Regions from separate parts of the Kitasatospora misakiensis genome, predicted to be linked through region 2. Evidence: riboswitches for the same ligand, from Rfam matches in the RefSeq annotation. Region 2 holds a riboswitch; the other holds the start of a gene.
The links. Region 2 has a riboswitch for glycine ahead of gcvT (glycine cleavage system aminomethyltransferase GcvT). Riboswitches for the same ligand answer to the same signal wherever they lie in the genome.
Positions count from the first base shown of each region.

Region 1 (7,145 bases), on a different contig from region 2:
TCAGGTTGGCGCCGTCGACGTAGACCTGGCCGCCGGCCTCGTGCACCAGGCCGCAGATCTCGGTGATCTGGGTCTCGTACACGCCGTGGGTGGACGGGTAGGTGACCATCAGCACGGAGAGGCTGTCGCGGTGCTGCTCGATCTTGGCCTTGAGGTCCTCGACGTCGACGTCACCGTCGACCAGGGTCTTGACCACGACCACGCGCATGCCGGCCATGACCGCGGAGGCGGCGTTGGTGCCGTGCGCGGAGGACGGGATGAGGCAGACGTCACGCTGGGTGTCGCCGTTGGCGTGGTGGTAGGCGCGGACGGCCAGCAGACCGGCCAGCTCGCCCTGGGAGCCGGCGTTCGGCTGGAGGGAGACGGCGTCGTAGCCGGTCACCTCGACCAGCTGCTGCTCCAGCCCGCGGATCAGGGTGAGGAAGCCCGCGGCCTGGTCGACCGGCGCGAAGGGGTGCAGCTGGCCGAACTCCGGCCAGGTCACCGACTCCATCTCGGTGGTCGCGTTGAGCTTCATGGTGCAGGAGCCCAGCGGGATCATGCCGCGGTCCAGCGCGTAGTCCCGGTCCGACAGGCGGCGCAGGTAGCGCAGCATGGCGGTCTCCGAGCGGTGGCTGTGGAAGACCGGGTGGGTCAGGTACTCGTCCTCGCGCAGCAGCGCGGCGGGCAGCGTGTCGGCGGTCTCGGCCACCTCGCCGGCCTCGACGCCGAACGCGGCCCAGACGCCGGCCAGGTCCTCGCGGGTGGTGGTCTCGTCGGTGGAGACCGAGATCCGGTCCTCGCCGTCCTGGAAGACGTTGATGCCGTTGGCGCGGGCGGCGGCGGCGATCTCGGCGGCGCGGCCCGGGACGACCGCGGTGACGGTGTCGAAGAACTCGCCGTGCAGCAGCTCGACGCCGCCGGCCCGCAGGCCCGCGGCCAGCGCGGCGGCGTAGCGGTGGGTGCGGCGGGCGATGTCGGCCAGGCCGTCCGGGCCGTGGTAGACGGCGTACATCGAGGCCATCACGGCGAGCAGCACCTGGGCGGTGCAGATGTTGCTGGTGGCCTTCTCGCGGCGGATGTGCTGCTCGCGGGTCTGCAGGGCCAGGCGGTAGGCGCGGTTGCCGTCGGCGTCGACGGAGACGCCGACCAGGCGGCCGGGCAGCGAGCGGGCGTACTCGGCGCGCACCGCGAGGTAGCCGGCGTGCGGGCCGCCGAAGCCCATCGGCACGCCGAAGCGCTGCGAGGTGCCGCAGGCGATGTCGGCGCCGAGCGAGCCCGGGGACTTCAGCAGGGTGAGCGCGAGCAGGTCGGCGGCGACGGCGACGATCGCGCCCAGGCCGTGGGCCTGCTCGATCACCGGGGCGAGGTCGCGGACCACACCGGTGGCGCCGGGGTACTGGAGCAGCACGCCGAAGACGCCGCGCTCGGCGATCTCGGCCGGGATGCCCGCGGACAGGTCGGCGACGACGACCTCGACACCGGTCGGCACGGCGCGGGTGTTGATCACCGCGACGGTCTGCGGCAGGGTCTCGGCGTCGACCAGGAAGACACCGCCCTTGACCTTGGTGACGCGGCGGGCCAGGGCCATCGCCTCGGCGGCCGCGGTGCCCTCGTCCAGCAGGGAGGAGCCGGAGGTGGGCAGGCCGGTCAGGTCGGAGACCAGGGTCTGGAAGTTGAGCAGCGCCTCCAGGCGGCCCTGCGAGATCTCCGGCTGGTACGGGGTGTACGCGGTGTACCAGGCCGGGTTCTCCATGACGTTGCGCAGGATCACCGGCGGGGTGAAGGTGCCGTAGTAGCCCAGGCCGATCATCGACCGGAGGACGGAGTTGCGGTCGGCCAGCTCGCGCAGCTCGGCCAGGACCTGCGCCTCCGAGCGGCCGGCGGGCAGGTCCAGCGCGGTGATCGAGCGGATCGCCTCGGGGACGGCCGCGACGGCCAGCTCGTCCAGCGAGCCGTAGCCGACGTGCGCCAGCATCTTCTCCTGCGCGGCGGCGTCGGGGCCGATGTGGCGGTTCTCGAAGGGGCTGACCTGTTCGAGCTCGGTGAGGGTCGCGGGGGTGGTGGGGCGTCCCGAGTTCGGCTGGGCGTTCATGGTGGTCGAGGCCTCCTGGTCACGGACCGGCGGGGGTGCGCACGCCGGGCGCCCTCGCCGCTGCGGACAGCGGAGGACCCGGTCGGACGAACCCGACAGGCCTCCCCCTCTGTCATCGGGACCTGAGAGCTTCGCCCGCACGGGGCGCCGTGGGACGCCCCGCCGGCTTGCACCGTCGGTGAGGGTGGTGGCCGTCGGCTCCCTCGCCGGCGGTCCTGCCCTGCTTTCCAGAGTGACCTATCCCGCACGGTACGGATGCCTGAGAGATTCCGGGGAGGAGTTGCTCCTTCGGCGCCCCGACCAGCCGTTTCCACTGCCGGGGACTCTCCCGCGCGGGCTCGGCGGTCGCGCCCAGGGTACCAGCGGGAGCCCCGGCGATCACGGGTGTGTCCGGTCACTTCGCGGCGCCGCCCCGGTCGTCCGGGTCGACCCGGACGGCGCAGCGCCGGACCCGTCCGGCCCCGTCCCGGTCGCGCCCGTCCGGTTCATGCCTTTTGGTGTGAAGTGGCGGACGGGACGGGCGGGCCGGCCGCCGTTCTGCGGGCGTTCCGCAGGATCACCGCACTGGAGGAAAGAGTGCAGACCGACATCGACCCCCGGGACCTCATCGGCCACAAGGCGGTCGACCGCAACGGGGACAAGATCGGCACCATCGACGAGGTGTATCTCGACGACGCCACCGGCCGGCCCGAATGGGCGGCCGTGCGGACCGGCATCTTCGGCCGGGACGCCTTCGTCCCCCTGACCACGAGCGAGTTCTCCGGCGACGAGCTGCGGGTGCCGTACGACAAGTCCCTGGTGAAGGACTCACCGGACTTCGGCGTGGGCCAGCACCTGTCACCCGCCCAGGAGCTCCAGCTCTACCGCTACTACGGGCTGGACACCCCGGTGGACGGCCGGCCGTCGGCGGGTGACGGCTCCGGTTCGGAGCCGGCCGACCTCGACTTCGGCACCACCGCCGACCACGACACCACGGCGGTGGCCGGCACGGCCGCGGTGGGCGCGGCCGCCGCGCACGGCACCGCCAATGGCGCCGCCAACGGCACCGGCACCGCGCACCCGGCCAAGCCGCTCGGCCTCCACCAGTCCCCCACTACCGTCCCCAGCCCGGCCGCCGACCCCGGCAAGCCGTCCGACCCTGCCCCGGAGGCCCCCGTGCGGACCCTCGCCACTCCCCTGCCCACCACCGCGACGCCCACCGCACCGCAGCCGTCCGCCGAGCCGCGGCCGCACCCTCCGGCGCCGGCGTCCGCGCCCGGCACCTCGACGGCCGCTCCCGCCTCGGGCACCGCGCACCCGGAGCCCGGCGCCGCCGCGTCCGCCCCCAGCGCTCCGGTGGAGATCACCTGCCGCGAGGAGCGCCTGGACATCACCACCGAATGGCACGTGCTGGGCACCGCCAAGCTGCGCAAGTACGTCACCAGCGAGCCGGTGGAGCGGCGGGTGCCGGTGGTCCGCGAGCGGGTCCGGGTCGAGCGGATCCCGGTCGGCGACGCGGAGCGGGCCTCGCTCAGCGACAAGGAGATCGCCGAGGCGGTGGAGGAGGTCACCCTGCGCGAGGAGCGCCCGGTGGTCCGCAAGTACCTGGCGCCGATCGAGCGGGTCCGGCTGGTCGTCGAGCGGTACACCGCCGAGGAGGTGGTCCGGGACGAGCTGCGTCGCGAGCACGTCGAGGTCCACGACAACACCGCGGCGGCGTCGACCCCGGCCCCGGCCGCCGCCCACGGTCCGGCCCGCCAGGCCGCGCACCCGCCCGCCGCGGAGGACCAGGCCCGCCCGGCCCCGCTGCGGCCGCTCGGCTGACCCGGTCGGGTCTCCCGGAGGACCTCGGCCGCTCACGGCCGGGGTCCTTCCTTTTTACCAAGGCTTAACCAATGAATATTTGACACACTGAAGTATCTCCCTGCATGGTTAGTTGAGTTCATTCACTATGTACGGGAGGAAACAACCGTGAGTGAGGCACCACAGCCCACCACCGCGACCCAGAAGCCGAGCAGCGCACGGGTCCTGCCGGCCCTCATCCTGGCGATGCTGTCGTTCAGCGTGGTGCAGACCGCGGTCGTCCCGATCCTGCCCTCGCTCGCGAAGGAGCTGAGCGTCTCCGGCTCCAGCATCACCTGGCTGATGACGGCCAACCTGCTGTCCGCCGCCGTGCTGACCCCGCTGCTCGGCCGCTTCGGCGACCTGCGCGGCCGCAAGCCGATGCTGCTGATCTCGCTCGGCGGCCTGGTCGCGGGCTCCGCGCTCGCGGTCTCCACCCACTCCTTCACCTGGCTGGTCGTCGCCCGAGTCCTCCAGGGCGCCGGCGGTGGCGTGCTCCCGCTGGCGATCAGCATCGTCCGCGACGAGCTGCCCAAGCAGAAGGTGACCGGCGGCGTCGCCGCCATCAGCGCCTCGATGGGTGTCGGTTCCGGCCTAGGCCTGGTCGCCACCGGCCTGCTGCTGGAGCACTGGAGCTACAAGTCGATCTTCTGGATGGGCCTGTTCTTCGGTCTCATCGCGGTCGCCCTGGTCGCCCTCCGGGTGCCCACCGACCCGGTCACCGACAAGGAGGGCGGCGCCGACCCGCTCGGCGCCATCACCCTGGCCGGCTGGCTCTCCGCCCTGCTGGTCGCGGTCAGCCAGGGCAACACCTGGGGCTGGACCTCCACCAAGACGCTCGGCCTGTTCGCCGTCGCCGCCGTGATCGCCCTCGTCTGGGGCGTCATCGAGGTCAAGGTCGCCCACCCACTGGTCGACATGAAGATGATGTCCCGCCCGGCCGTCGCCTTCACCAACCTGGCCGGCCTGCTCATCGGCTTCGGCATGTACGGCTCGTTCATGGTGATCAGCAACTTCGCCCAGACCCCGGAGAAGTTCACCCACTACGGCTTCACCGCCACCGTGCTGCACGCCGGTGTGATGCTGCTGCCGTCGGCCCTCGGCTCGATGATCGCCGCCCCGGTCGGCGCCATGCTGATCGCCCGCCGCGGCCCGCGTCTGCCGCTGGTCCTCGGTGGCGTCCTCGGCGCCGTCTCGATGGCCTACCTGGCCCTGCGGCACAGCCACGAGGGCGACATCTACCTCTCCTCGGCGATCTTCGGCCTCGGCATCGGCCTCGCCTTCTCGGCGATGCCCGCCTACATCAACGGCGCCGTCCCGGTCGAGCAGAGCGGCATCGCCAACGGCATGAACGCCGTGCTGCGCACCGTCGGCGGCGCGATCGGCACCGCCGTCATGGCCGCCATCCTCACCGGCGACACCCTGAAGCTGCCGATCCCGATCTCGCTGCCCACCCTGGACGCCTACAAGCACGCGTTCTGGACCGCCGCCGTGGTCTGCGTCGTGGCCGGCGCCGTCCCGTTCCTGATCCGCTCCGTCAAGCCGACCACCACGGTGGCCGCCGGCGGCAACCAGGTGGCGGACCTGACCTCCGGCCAGCAGCCGGTGAAGACCGACGCCTGACGAGGCGTCCCGCCCCGCGCCCAGGGACAGGGCGCGGGGACCGGACCCGGACGGTCGCCGAGGGCATCGCGACCGTCCGAGGCCCGGAAACGCGAAGCGGCCCCACCCGGCCCCCCTGCCGGGTGGGGCCGCTTCGCGTTTCCGGACCGGCTCCGCCGCTCAGCCCTCCTCCCCACCGTCCCCGCTACCATCCCCGCCGTCCTCGTCCCCGTCCTCGCTCCCGGGCCACCCCGGGCGCAGCGGCAGCGGCCGGGCCGGCTCCAGCGCCGGATCGTCGATCCGGAAGGTCCGTACCCGGCCCGGCTTGCTCCACGGCGTCTCGAAGCGGACCGTCACCCGGCCCACCCCGCTGCCCTGCACCCACCCCGGCCCGTGCTCCGCGTGTCGCACGTCCTGCCCCGGCAGCCAGCGGCGCACCGGCACCGCTTCCTCCTCCACCGCCTGCGGCTCCTCCTCCGCCCCGGCCTCGGCCGCGGCGGCCGCCTCCTCCCGGACGGCCTGGGCGAACAGGTCCTCCTGGGTGTAGTCGGCCAGCTGCGCCACCCCGACGCCCAGCAGCCGCACCCCGCCGGTGATGTCCACCTGCGAGGCCAGCCGGCGCGCCGTCTCGACCACCACCGTCTCGTCGTCCGTCGGCCCGCGCAGCGTCTCCGAACGGGTCAGCGTCGAGAAGTCGAACCGCCGGACCTTCAGCACCACCGTCCGCCCCGAGCGCCCGGCTCCGCGCAACCGCCGCACACAGCGCAGCGCCAGCGCCTCCACCTCGCGCAGCACCCGGTCCCGGTCGGCCAGGTCCACCTCGAAGGTGTCCTCCACCGAGACGGACTTGGCGTCCTGGTCCGCGACCACCGGCCGGTCGTCCAGTCCTATGGACATGGCGTGGACGCCGACTCCGTGCGCCTTCCCCAGCAGCTGCACCAGTTCCGCCTCGCCCGCCTCGGCGAGCTCGGCCACCGTGTTCAGCCCGGCGCGGCGCAGCACCTGCTCGGTGGCCGGACCGATCCCGGGCAGCGCCCGCACCGGCATCGGCCCCAGCACCGCGCGCTCCTGGCCCGGCTCGACCAGCACCAGCCCGTCCGGCTTGGCCTGCTCGGAGGCGATCTTGGCCATCAGCTTCGACCCGGCCGCCCCGACCGAGGCGGTCAGCCCGGTGCGCTGCCGGATGTCCGCGCGCAGGTCCTCGGCCAGCGCAAGCACCAGCCGCTCCCCCGTACCGTGCTCCGCCTCGGCCAGCACCGGGCCGTACGGACCGGCCTCCAGATCGACGAAGGCCTCGTCCAGGCTCAGCGGCTGCACCAGCGGCGAGAGCTCCCGCAGCAGCCCCATCACCACCTCGCTCACCTGCCGGTACGCCTCGAACCGACCGGTCAGGAAGGCCGCGTTCGGGCAGAGCCGGCGCGCCTGCGCCATCGGCATCGCCGAGTGCACGCCGAAGGTCCGCGCCTCGTAGGAGGCCGTCGACACCACCCCGCGCCCGCCCAGCCCCCCGACGATCACCGGCTTGCCGCGCAGGCTCGGCTTGGCCGCCTGCTCCACCGCCGCGAAGAAGGCGTCCATGTCGAGGTGGATGATGCTCGGCAGTGACCGCACCCGCCGATCATGCCGCACGGGTCCGACAACCCGTCCG
Region 1 is NZ_JBHSOF010000089.1:10,523-17,667, reverse strand. Features, by position in the region: gene gcvP (aminomethyl-transferring glycine dehydrogenase) at 1-2,074, opposite strand, end outside; glycine riboswitch at 2,312-2,415, opposite strand; gene ACFP3U_RS35625 (PRC and DUF2382 domain-containing protein) at 2,651-3,877, shown strand; gene ACFP3U_RS35620 (MFS transporter) at 4,025-5,518, shown strand; gene ACFP3U_RS35615 (DNA polymerase IV) at 5,678-7,108, opposite strand.
Region 1: another riboswitch for glycine. It lies ahead of gcvP (aminomethyl-transferring glycine dehydrogenase); the one in region 2 lies ahead of gcvT (glycine cleavage system aminomethyltransferase GcvT).

Region 2 (7,145 bases):
GATGACGTTGACGGCGAGGCCGCCGCGGCTCGTCTCCTTGTACTTGATCTTCATGTCCGCACCGGTCTCCTTCATGGTCTTGATCGCCTTGTCGAGGGAGACGTGGTGGCGGCCGTCGCCGCGCAGTGCCATCCGGGCCGCGGTGACGGCCTTCACCGACGCCATGCCGTTGCGCTCGATGCAGGGGATCTGGACCAGGCCGCCGACCGGGTCGCAGGTGAGGCCCAGGTTGTGCTCGATGCCGATCTCGGCGGCGTTCTCGACCTGCTCGGGCGAGCCGCCGAGGACCTCCGCGAGGCCGCCGGCCGCCATCGAGCAGGCCGAGCCGACCTCGCCCTGGCAGCCGACCTCGGCGCCGGAGATGGAGGCGTTCTCCTTGAAGAGCATGCCGATCGCGCCCGCGGCGAGCAGGAAGCGGACGATGCCGTCCTCGTCGGCGCCGGGGATGAAGTTCAGGTAGTAGTGCAGGACGGCGGGGATGATGCCGGCCGCGCCGTTGGTCGGGGCGGTGACCACCCGGCGGCCGGAGGCGTTCTCCTCGTTGACCGCCATCGCGTAGAGGGTCACCCACTCCATCGCGTTGGCCGGGCCGATGCCCTCGGCGCGCAGCGCCCGGGCGCCCGAGGCGGCGCGGCGGCGCACCTTCAGGCCGCCGGGGAGTATGCCCTCGCGGGACATGCCCGCCCGGACGCACTCCTGCATGACCCGCCAGATCTCCAGCAGGCCGGCCCGGATCTCCTCCTCGGTGCGCCAGGCCTTCTCGTTCTCCAGCATCAGGCCGGAGATGGACAGGCCGGTCTCCCGGCTGAGCCGGAGCAGTTCGTCACCGGTGCGGAAGGGGTACTTCAGCACGGTGTCGTCGGGCTTGACCCGCTCCGCGCCGATCGCGTCCTCGTCGACGACGAAGCCGCCGCCGACCGAGTAGTAGGTCTTCTCCAGCACGGTGGAGCCGTCGGCCCGGTAGGCCCAGAGGGTCATGCCGTTGGCGTGGTACGGCAGCGAGCGCCGCCGGTGCAGCACCAGCTGGGTGTCGGGGTCGAAGTCGATGGCGTGGCTGCCGACCAGCTGGAGCCGCTTCTCGGCGGTGATCCGCTCGACGTCCCGGTCGGCCTGGTCGACGTCGACGGTGCGCGGGGAGTTGTTCTCCAGGCCCAGCAGCACCGCCCTCGGGGTGCCGTGGCCGTGGCCGGTGGCGCCCAGTGAGCCGAACAGCTCGGCGCGGACGGCCGTCACCTCGGTCAGCAGGCCCTCCGACTTCAGGCGGCGGGCGAACATCCGGGCGGCGCGCATCGGGCCGACGGTGTGGGAGCTGGACGGGCCGATGCCGATGGAGAAGAGGTCGAAGACGCTGATGGCCACGGAGTGACGTCCTTGTCTGGTCTCGTGGGTGGTGCCGGCGGGGAGGGAGGGACGGCAGTGGCGGAGGTGGTGGGTCGGGCGGCCGACACGGGTCGGGGCACCGCGCGCACCTTCCAGTGTGCGCGGTGCCCCGGAATCCCCGGTGTCAGGGCGGCGTGAGCCCGGTCACCCGTGGTCGAACAGGAGGGACCTACAGGTTCGGGTACAGCGGGTACTTCTCGGCCAGGGCGGTGACCCGGGCCTTCAGGCCTTCGGCGACGGTCTCGTCGAAGGCCGGCTTCAGGGCCTCGGCGATGATGTCGGCGACCTCGCGGAAGTCCTCGGCCAGGAAGCCGCGGGTGGCGAGCGCCGGGGTGCCGATCCGCAGGCCGGAGGTGACCATCGGCGGGCGCGGGTCGTTCGGGACGGCGTTGCGGTTGACCGTGATGCCGACCTCGTGCAGGCGGTCCTCGGCCTGCTGGCCGTCCAGCTGGCTGTTGCGCAGGTCGACCAGGACGAGGTGGACGTCGGTGCCGCCGGACAGCACCGAGACGCCGGCCTCGGTGACGTCGGCCTGGAGCAGGCGCTCGGCGAGGATCCGGGCGCCGTCCAGGGTGCGCTGCTGGCGCTCCTTGAACTCCTCCGAGGCGGCGACCTTGAAGGCGACGGCCTTGCCGGCGATGACGTGCTCCAGCGGGCCGCCCTGCTGGCCGGGGAAGACCGCGGAGTTGATCTTCTTGGCGTGCTCGGCCTTGGAGAGGATGACGCCGCCGCGCGGGCCGCCCAGGGTCTTGTGGGTGGTGGTGGTGACCACGTCCGCGAACGGCACCGGGTTGGGGTGCAGGCCTGCGGCGACCAGGCCGGCGAAGTGGGCCATGTCGACCATCAGCAGCGCGCCGGTCTCGTCGGCGATCCGGCGGAACTCGGCGAAGTCGAGCTGGCGCGGGTAGGCGGACCAGCCGGCGATGATCAGCTGCGGCCGGTGCTCCTTGGCGAGGCGCTCGACCTCGGCCATGTCGACCTGGCCGGTCTTGTCGTCGACGTGGTACGGCACCACGTTGTAGAGCTTCCCGGAGAAGTTGATCTTCATGCCGTGGGTCAGGTGGCCGCCGTGGGCGAGGTTCAGGCCCAGGATGGTGTCGCCCGGCTTGATCAGCGCGAACATCGCGGCGGCGTTGGCCTGCGCGCCCGAGTGCGGCTGGACGTTGGCGTGCTCGGCGCCGAACAGGGCCTTGATCCGGTCGATCGCGATCTGCTCGACGACGTCGACGTGCTCGCAGCCGCCGTAGTAGCGGCGGCCGGGGTAGCCCTCGGCGTACTTGTTGGTCAGCACCGAGCCCTGGGCCTCCATGACCGCCACCGGGGCGAAGTTCTCGGAGGCGATCATCTCCAGGGTGGTCTGCTGGCGGTGCAGCTCGGCGTCGACCGCGGCGGCGATCTCCGGGTCGAGGGCGTGCAGGGACTGGTTCAGAACCGTCATGGTGGGGTCTTCCCGGGAGTGAGAGGGAGGAGGCCGGCGGGGCGACGGGGCGGCCGCGGCGGGTGGCCGCCCCGTCGGGAGACTCAGGCCGAGGGGTTGGTGATCTTGGTGTACTCGTCGGCGCTCAGCAGCGGACCGGTCGACTCGACGCGGACCTTGAAGAGCCAACCGCCCTCGAAGGGCTCGCCGTTGACCAGGCTGTTGTCGTCCTTGACGGCCTCGTTGACCTCGACGACCTCGCCGGTCGCCGGCGAGTACAGGTCGCTGACCGACTTGGTGGACTCCAGCTCGCCGCAGGTCTCGCCGGCGGTCACCGTCGCGCCCACCTCGGGGAGGTCCACGTAGACGATGTCACCGAGCGCGTCGGCGGCGTGCTTGGTGATGCCGACCGTGGCGACCTCACCGGCCTCGGCGGTGGTCAGCCACTCGTGCTCCTCGGTGTACTGCAGGTGCTCGGGGTTGCTCATGGCGTCATTCTCCAGGATGGGAAGCGGGTACGGCGAAGCGGCCCGGGGCGCGGACGTGCCTCGCGGGGGGACAGGTGGGACGGAGCCTCAGCGGGCCCGCTTGTAGAACGGCAGCGCGACGACCTGGACCGGCTCGTGCTTGCCGCGCACGTCCACCGCGACGGTGGTGCCGGGGGCGGCGTGGGCCGCGTCCACGTAGGCCATCGCGATCGGCTTCTCCAGGGTGGGGGAGGGCGCGCCGGAGGTGATCCGGCCGATCGGCGCGCCGTCCGGGGAGACCACGGTGTACTCGGCGCGCGGCACCCGCTTGCCCTCGGAGACCAGGCCGACCAGCACCCGCGGCGGGTTGGCGTCGGCCTCGGCGGCGGCCCGCTCCAGGGCCTTGCGGCCGATGAAGGCGCCCTCGTTGGTGGTCTTGTCGAAGCGGACGACCCGGCCGAGTCCGGCGTCGAACGGGGTCAGGTCGGTGGACAGCTCGTGCCCGTACAGCGGCATGCCGGCCTCCAGGCGCAGCGTGTCGCGGCAGGACAGGCCGCACGGGATCAGACCGCGGTCGGCGCCGGCCCCGGTCAGCGCCTGCCAGATCCGCTCGGCGTCGCCCGGGCTGCAGAAGATCTCGAAGCCGTCCTCGCCGGTGTAGCCGGTGCGGGCGAGCAGCACGTCGCGGCCGGCCACCTGGGCGGGGAGGATCGCGTAGTACTTCAGGCCGGGCAGGTCGGCCTCGGTGGTGTCGGCCAGGATCGCGGTGGACTCCGGGCCCTGGACGGCGATCAGCGCGTAGGCGTCGCGGTCGTCGGAGACGACGGCGTTGTAGCCCTTGGCGCGGGCGATCAGCTCGTCCAGCACCAGCTGGGCGTTGGAGGCGTTGGCGACGACCAGGAAGGCGTCCTCGCGCAGGCGGTAGACGATCAGGTCGTCCAGGATGCCGCCGTCCTCGGCGCAGATCATGGTGTAGCGGGCGCGCAGCACGCCGAGCGCGGAGACGAAGCCGACCAGGGCGTGGTCCAGCATCTCGCCGGCCTGCGGGCCGGTGATGGTGATCTCGCCCATGTGGGACAGGTCGAACAGGCCGGCCTTGGTGCGGACGGCGAGGTGCTCCTCGCGCTCGCTGCCGTAGCGCAGCGGCATGTCCCAGCCGGCGAAGTCGGTCATGGTGGCGCCGAGGGCGCGGTGCAGCGCGTCGAGCGCGGTGAGGCGGAGGGACGACATGGCCAGGAACTCCTCGGTCGGGGCACTCAGGGGTGCGCGCGCCGGGACCGGCCCTGCAGGGGGCGGCGGACCCTGCGCGCGGGCATGCGGCGGCTGGGTCTCCCCATCTGTCGTCGGACCTGAGAGCTTCACCGTCCACTGCCCTGCAAGGGACAGCATGGCGGCTTGCACCGTGGGTGGGTGGACGGCAGGGCCGTGCACCGCTTTCCAGATCTGCCTAGCCCGTGCGGTAGGGGGGCCTGAGAGATTCCGGGGAGGACTTGCTCCTTCGGCGCCGGCTGTGCCGCCAGGACGGGGCACTCCGGACTCTCCCGCGCGGGTTCGAGCGGCCGGTATGGAGTTGAAGGGGCCTGGGTGGATGCCACCGCAGACGCGCACATCATGGCACGTCCCCGCGGATCAGGGGAGAGGGGGCCGCCTCCCGGGCCCTCCGCGTCCGCCGACCGCTAGGCTGCGGGGATCGGCGAGCGGAGGGCGGTACAGGGGCGCATGGGGAACCCGGTGGAGCAGCAGGGCTGGGGCGGACCGGAGTCGGCGCCCTCGGGCGGGGCCTGGCCGGCCAACGAGCTGGAGCAGGTGCTCACCGCCGCGCTCGGCGACCCGGGCGCGACCCCGCGGGTGATCGAGGTGCTGGCGCGCAGCCAGGTGTGGATCCCGCTGCCGGCCGGCGGTGACCCGCGGGGGCAGGCGCTGGACCTGCCGACCTTCGAGCTGGCCGGCGACCCCTATGTCCCGGTGTTCTCCTCGCAGGAGGTGTTCCTCCAGCAGGTGCCGGGGATGGCGTTCGCCGTCGCGCCGGTCTGGGAGTTCGCCCGCGGCCTGCCGCTGGGCGTCGGCATCGCCGTCAACCCCGAGGCGCCGGTGGGCATCCCGGTGCCGCCGGAGGGCGTGGCCGAGCTGCGCCGCGGGCCGCGCGAGGACCGCTGGGAGGCCGCCCCCGACGCGCCGTCCGGCGGCCGGGTGGCGCTGCGCGAGCCGGTGCCGGGCGAGGACCCGGAGCTGTTCCTGGCCGCCTGCCGCGCCGAACTTTCGGCGCTGCCGGGGGTGCTGACCGCCCGGCGGGCGCTGGCCAGCGTCGAGGGCGAGCCGACCGTGATGTTCGTCGGCGTCCAGCTGGACCCGCTGGCCCCGGCCGACCCGGGGGCGGTGAACGAGGCGCTGGGGCGCGCGCTGGGAACCGCGCCGCTGCCCGGCGGCGTCCACCTCGTACTGCTCGACCTCGCGGACGATCCGGTGGTCGACTGGTTGGTGAACCGGGTCGCCCCCTTCTACGCGCGGGGTTGATCCGGCCCCGGCCGCCCGCCCGGCACCCGTCGGAGCGGGCTCGGGCGGGGGAGCGGTACCCGGACAGGCCCTGACCCTGGCACGTCGGCGTGGCGGCGGTCGTCGGTGCCCCATAGGGTGCGTGCTGACGGCCGCCGGGCCGCCGGTGACGACGAGGAACGAAGAGGCGCAGCGAGGTGGGCGCATGAGTGCGGGATCGGTAGCTGGCGGTGCACCGGGGCCCTGGGGCCAGGCGCCCACCGGACGCCCGGATCCGGGCGCGCTGGAGCGCGCCCTGCGCGAGGTGGCGCCGGAGCGCTACGAGGCCTACGAGACGATGCTGAACGCGCTCGCCGAGGGCCGGGTCTGGATGCTGCTGTGGCACGGCACGCCGGGCAGCGCGGACGCCCAGTACGGGAACATGGAGATCAGCGGCCACGGCTACGCGCCGGCCGTCACCTCGCCCGAGCAGCTGGCGGCGTCCGGCTGGGCGCGGGCGCACGAGGTGATCTCCGGCCGGGAGATCGCGGCCTCGCTGTACCGGACCCGCTGGGGGCTCTGGCTGAACCCGCACGCCCCGGGCGGCGGGGTGGGTGTGCCGTGGGCCGACCTGAGACGGGTCGCGGCGGGGCTGGACCGGCTGCCGGCCGGGCCGTTGCGGCTGAGCGAGCCGCAGCTGCCGGCCGCCCAGTCGTTCTTCGCGCTGCTGGAGCGGCAGGCGGCCGAGGTGCGCGCGGTGCGGGCGCTGCGCCGGGCCTGGGTCCAGCCGTCGGTGGGCGAGCCGTACCTCGCGATCGGGCTGGAGCTGTACGAGAGCTCGGCGCCCACGGTGGAGGCCGTGCGGGCGCTGATGCAGCGGGCGATCGCGGTCGCGCCGGAGGGCCTGGCGGTCTCGACGGTGGCGATGGCGGACGAGTTCGACCCGGTGGCGCTCTGGATGCGGGCCAACGCGCGCCCGTTCTACGACCGGGAGGCGGCCGGGCACGGTCGTCCGCCGACGGGCCCCTACCCGCCGGTACCCCCGCCGCCGTACGCCTCGCAGCAGGGGCCGGCCCAGGGGCAGGGCTTCGGCTACGGCACGCATCCGCCGGCGCCGGGCTGGCCGGGGCAGCAACCGCCGCCGCAGCAGCCCTGGCCGGGCTATCCGGGTCGCTGACCTGCGGGAAACGTCGAAGAGAAGTCCGTGTAACCGGCTTGACATGATGTCGAGCCGGTTACGGCGTTTTCCGGACAATTTTCCCGAATCGGTGGCGGCCGCCTTGACATGGCTGTTACAGCTGTGTGAAGAGGGATATGCCGATGGTGCGAGGGGTGCATGCGGACAGATCACAGTTGGGCATCTGTCGGTGGTTTGGACTGGCGTAAGCCTGTTCGGATGGCAGAGAGTT
Region 2 is NZ_JBHSOF010000019.1:49,527-56,671, reverse strand. Features, by position in the region: gene ACFP3U_RS16740 (L-serine ammonia-lyase) at 1-1,359, opposite strand, end outside; gene glyA (serine hydroxymethyltransferase) at 1,550-2,818, opposite strand; gene gcvH (glycine cleavage system protein GcvH) at 2,902-3,285, opposite strand; gene gcvT (glycine cleavage system aminomethyltransferase GcvT) at 3,373-4,494, opposite strand; glycine riboswitch at 4,712-4,818, opposite strand; gene ACFP3U_RS16720 (enhanced serine sensitivity protein SseB) at 4,984-5,778, shown strand; gene ACFP3U_RS16715 (enhanced serine sensitivity protein SseB C-terminal domain-containing protein) at 5,963-6,913, shown strand.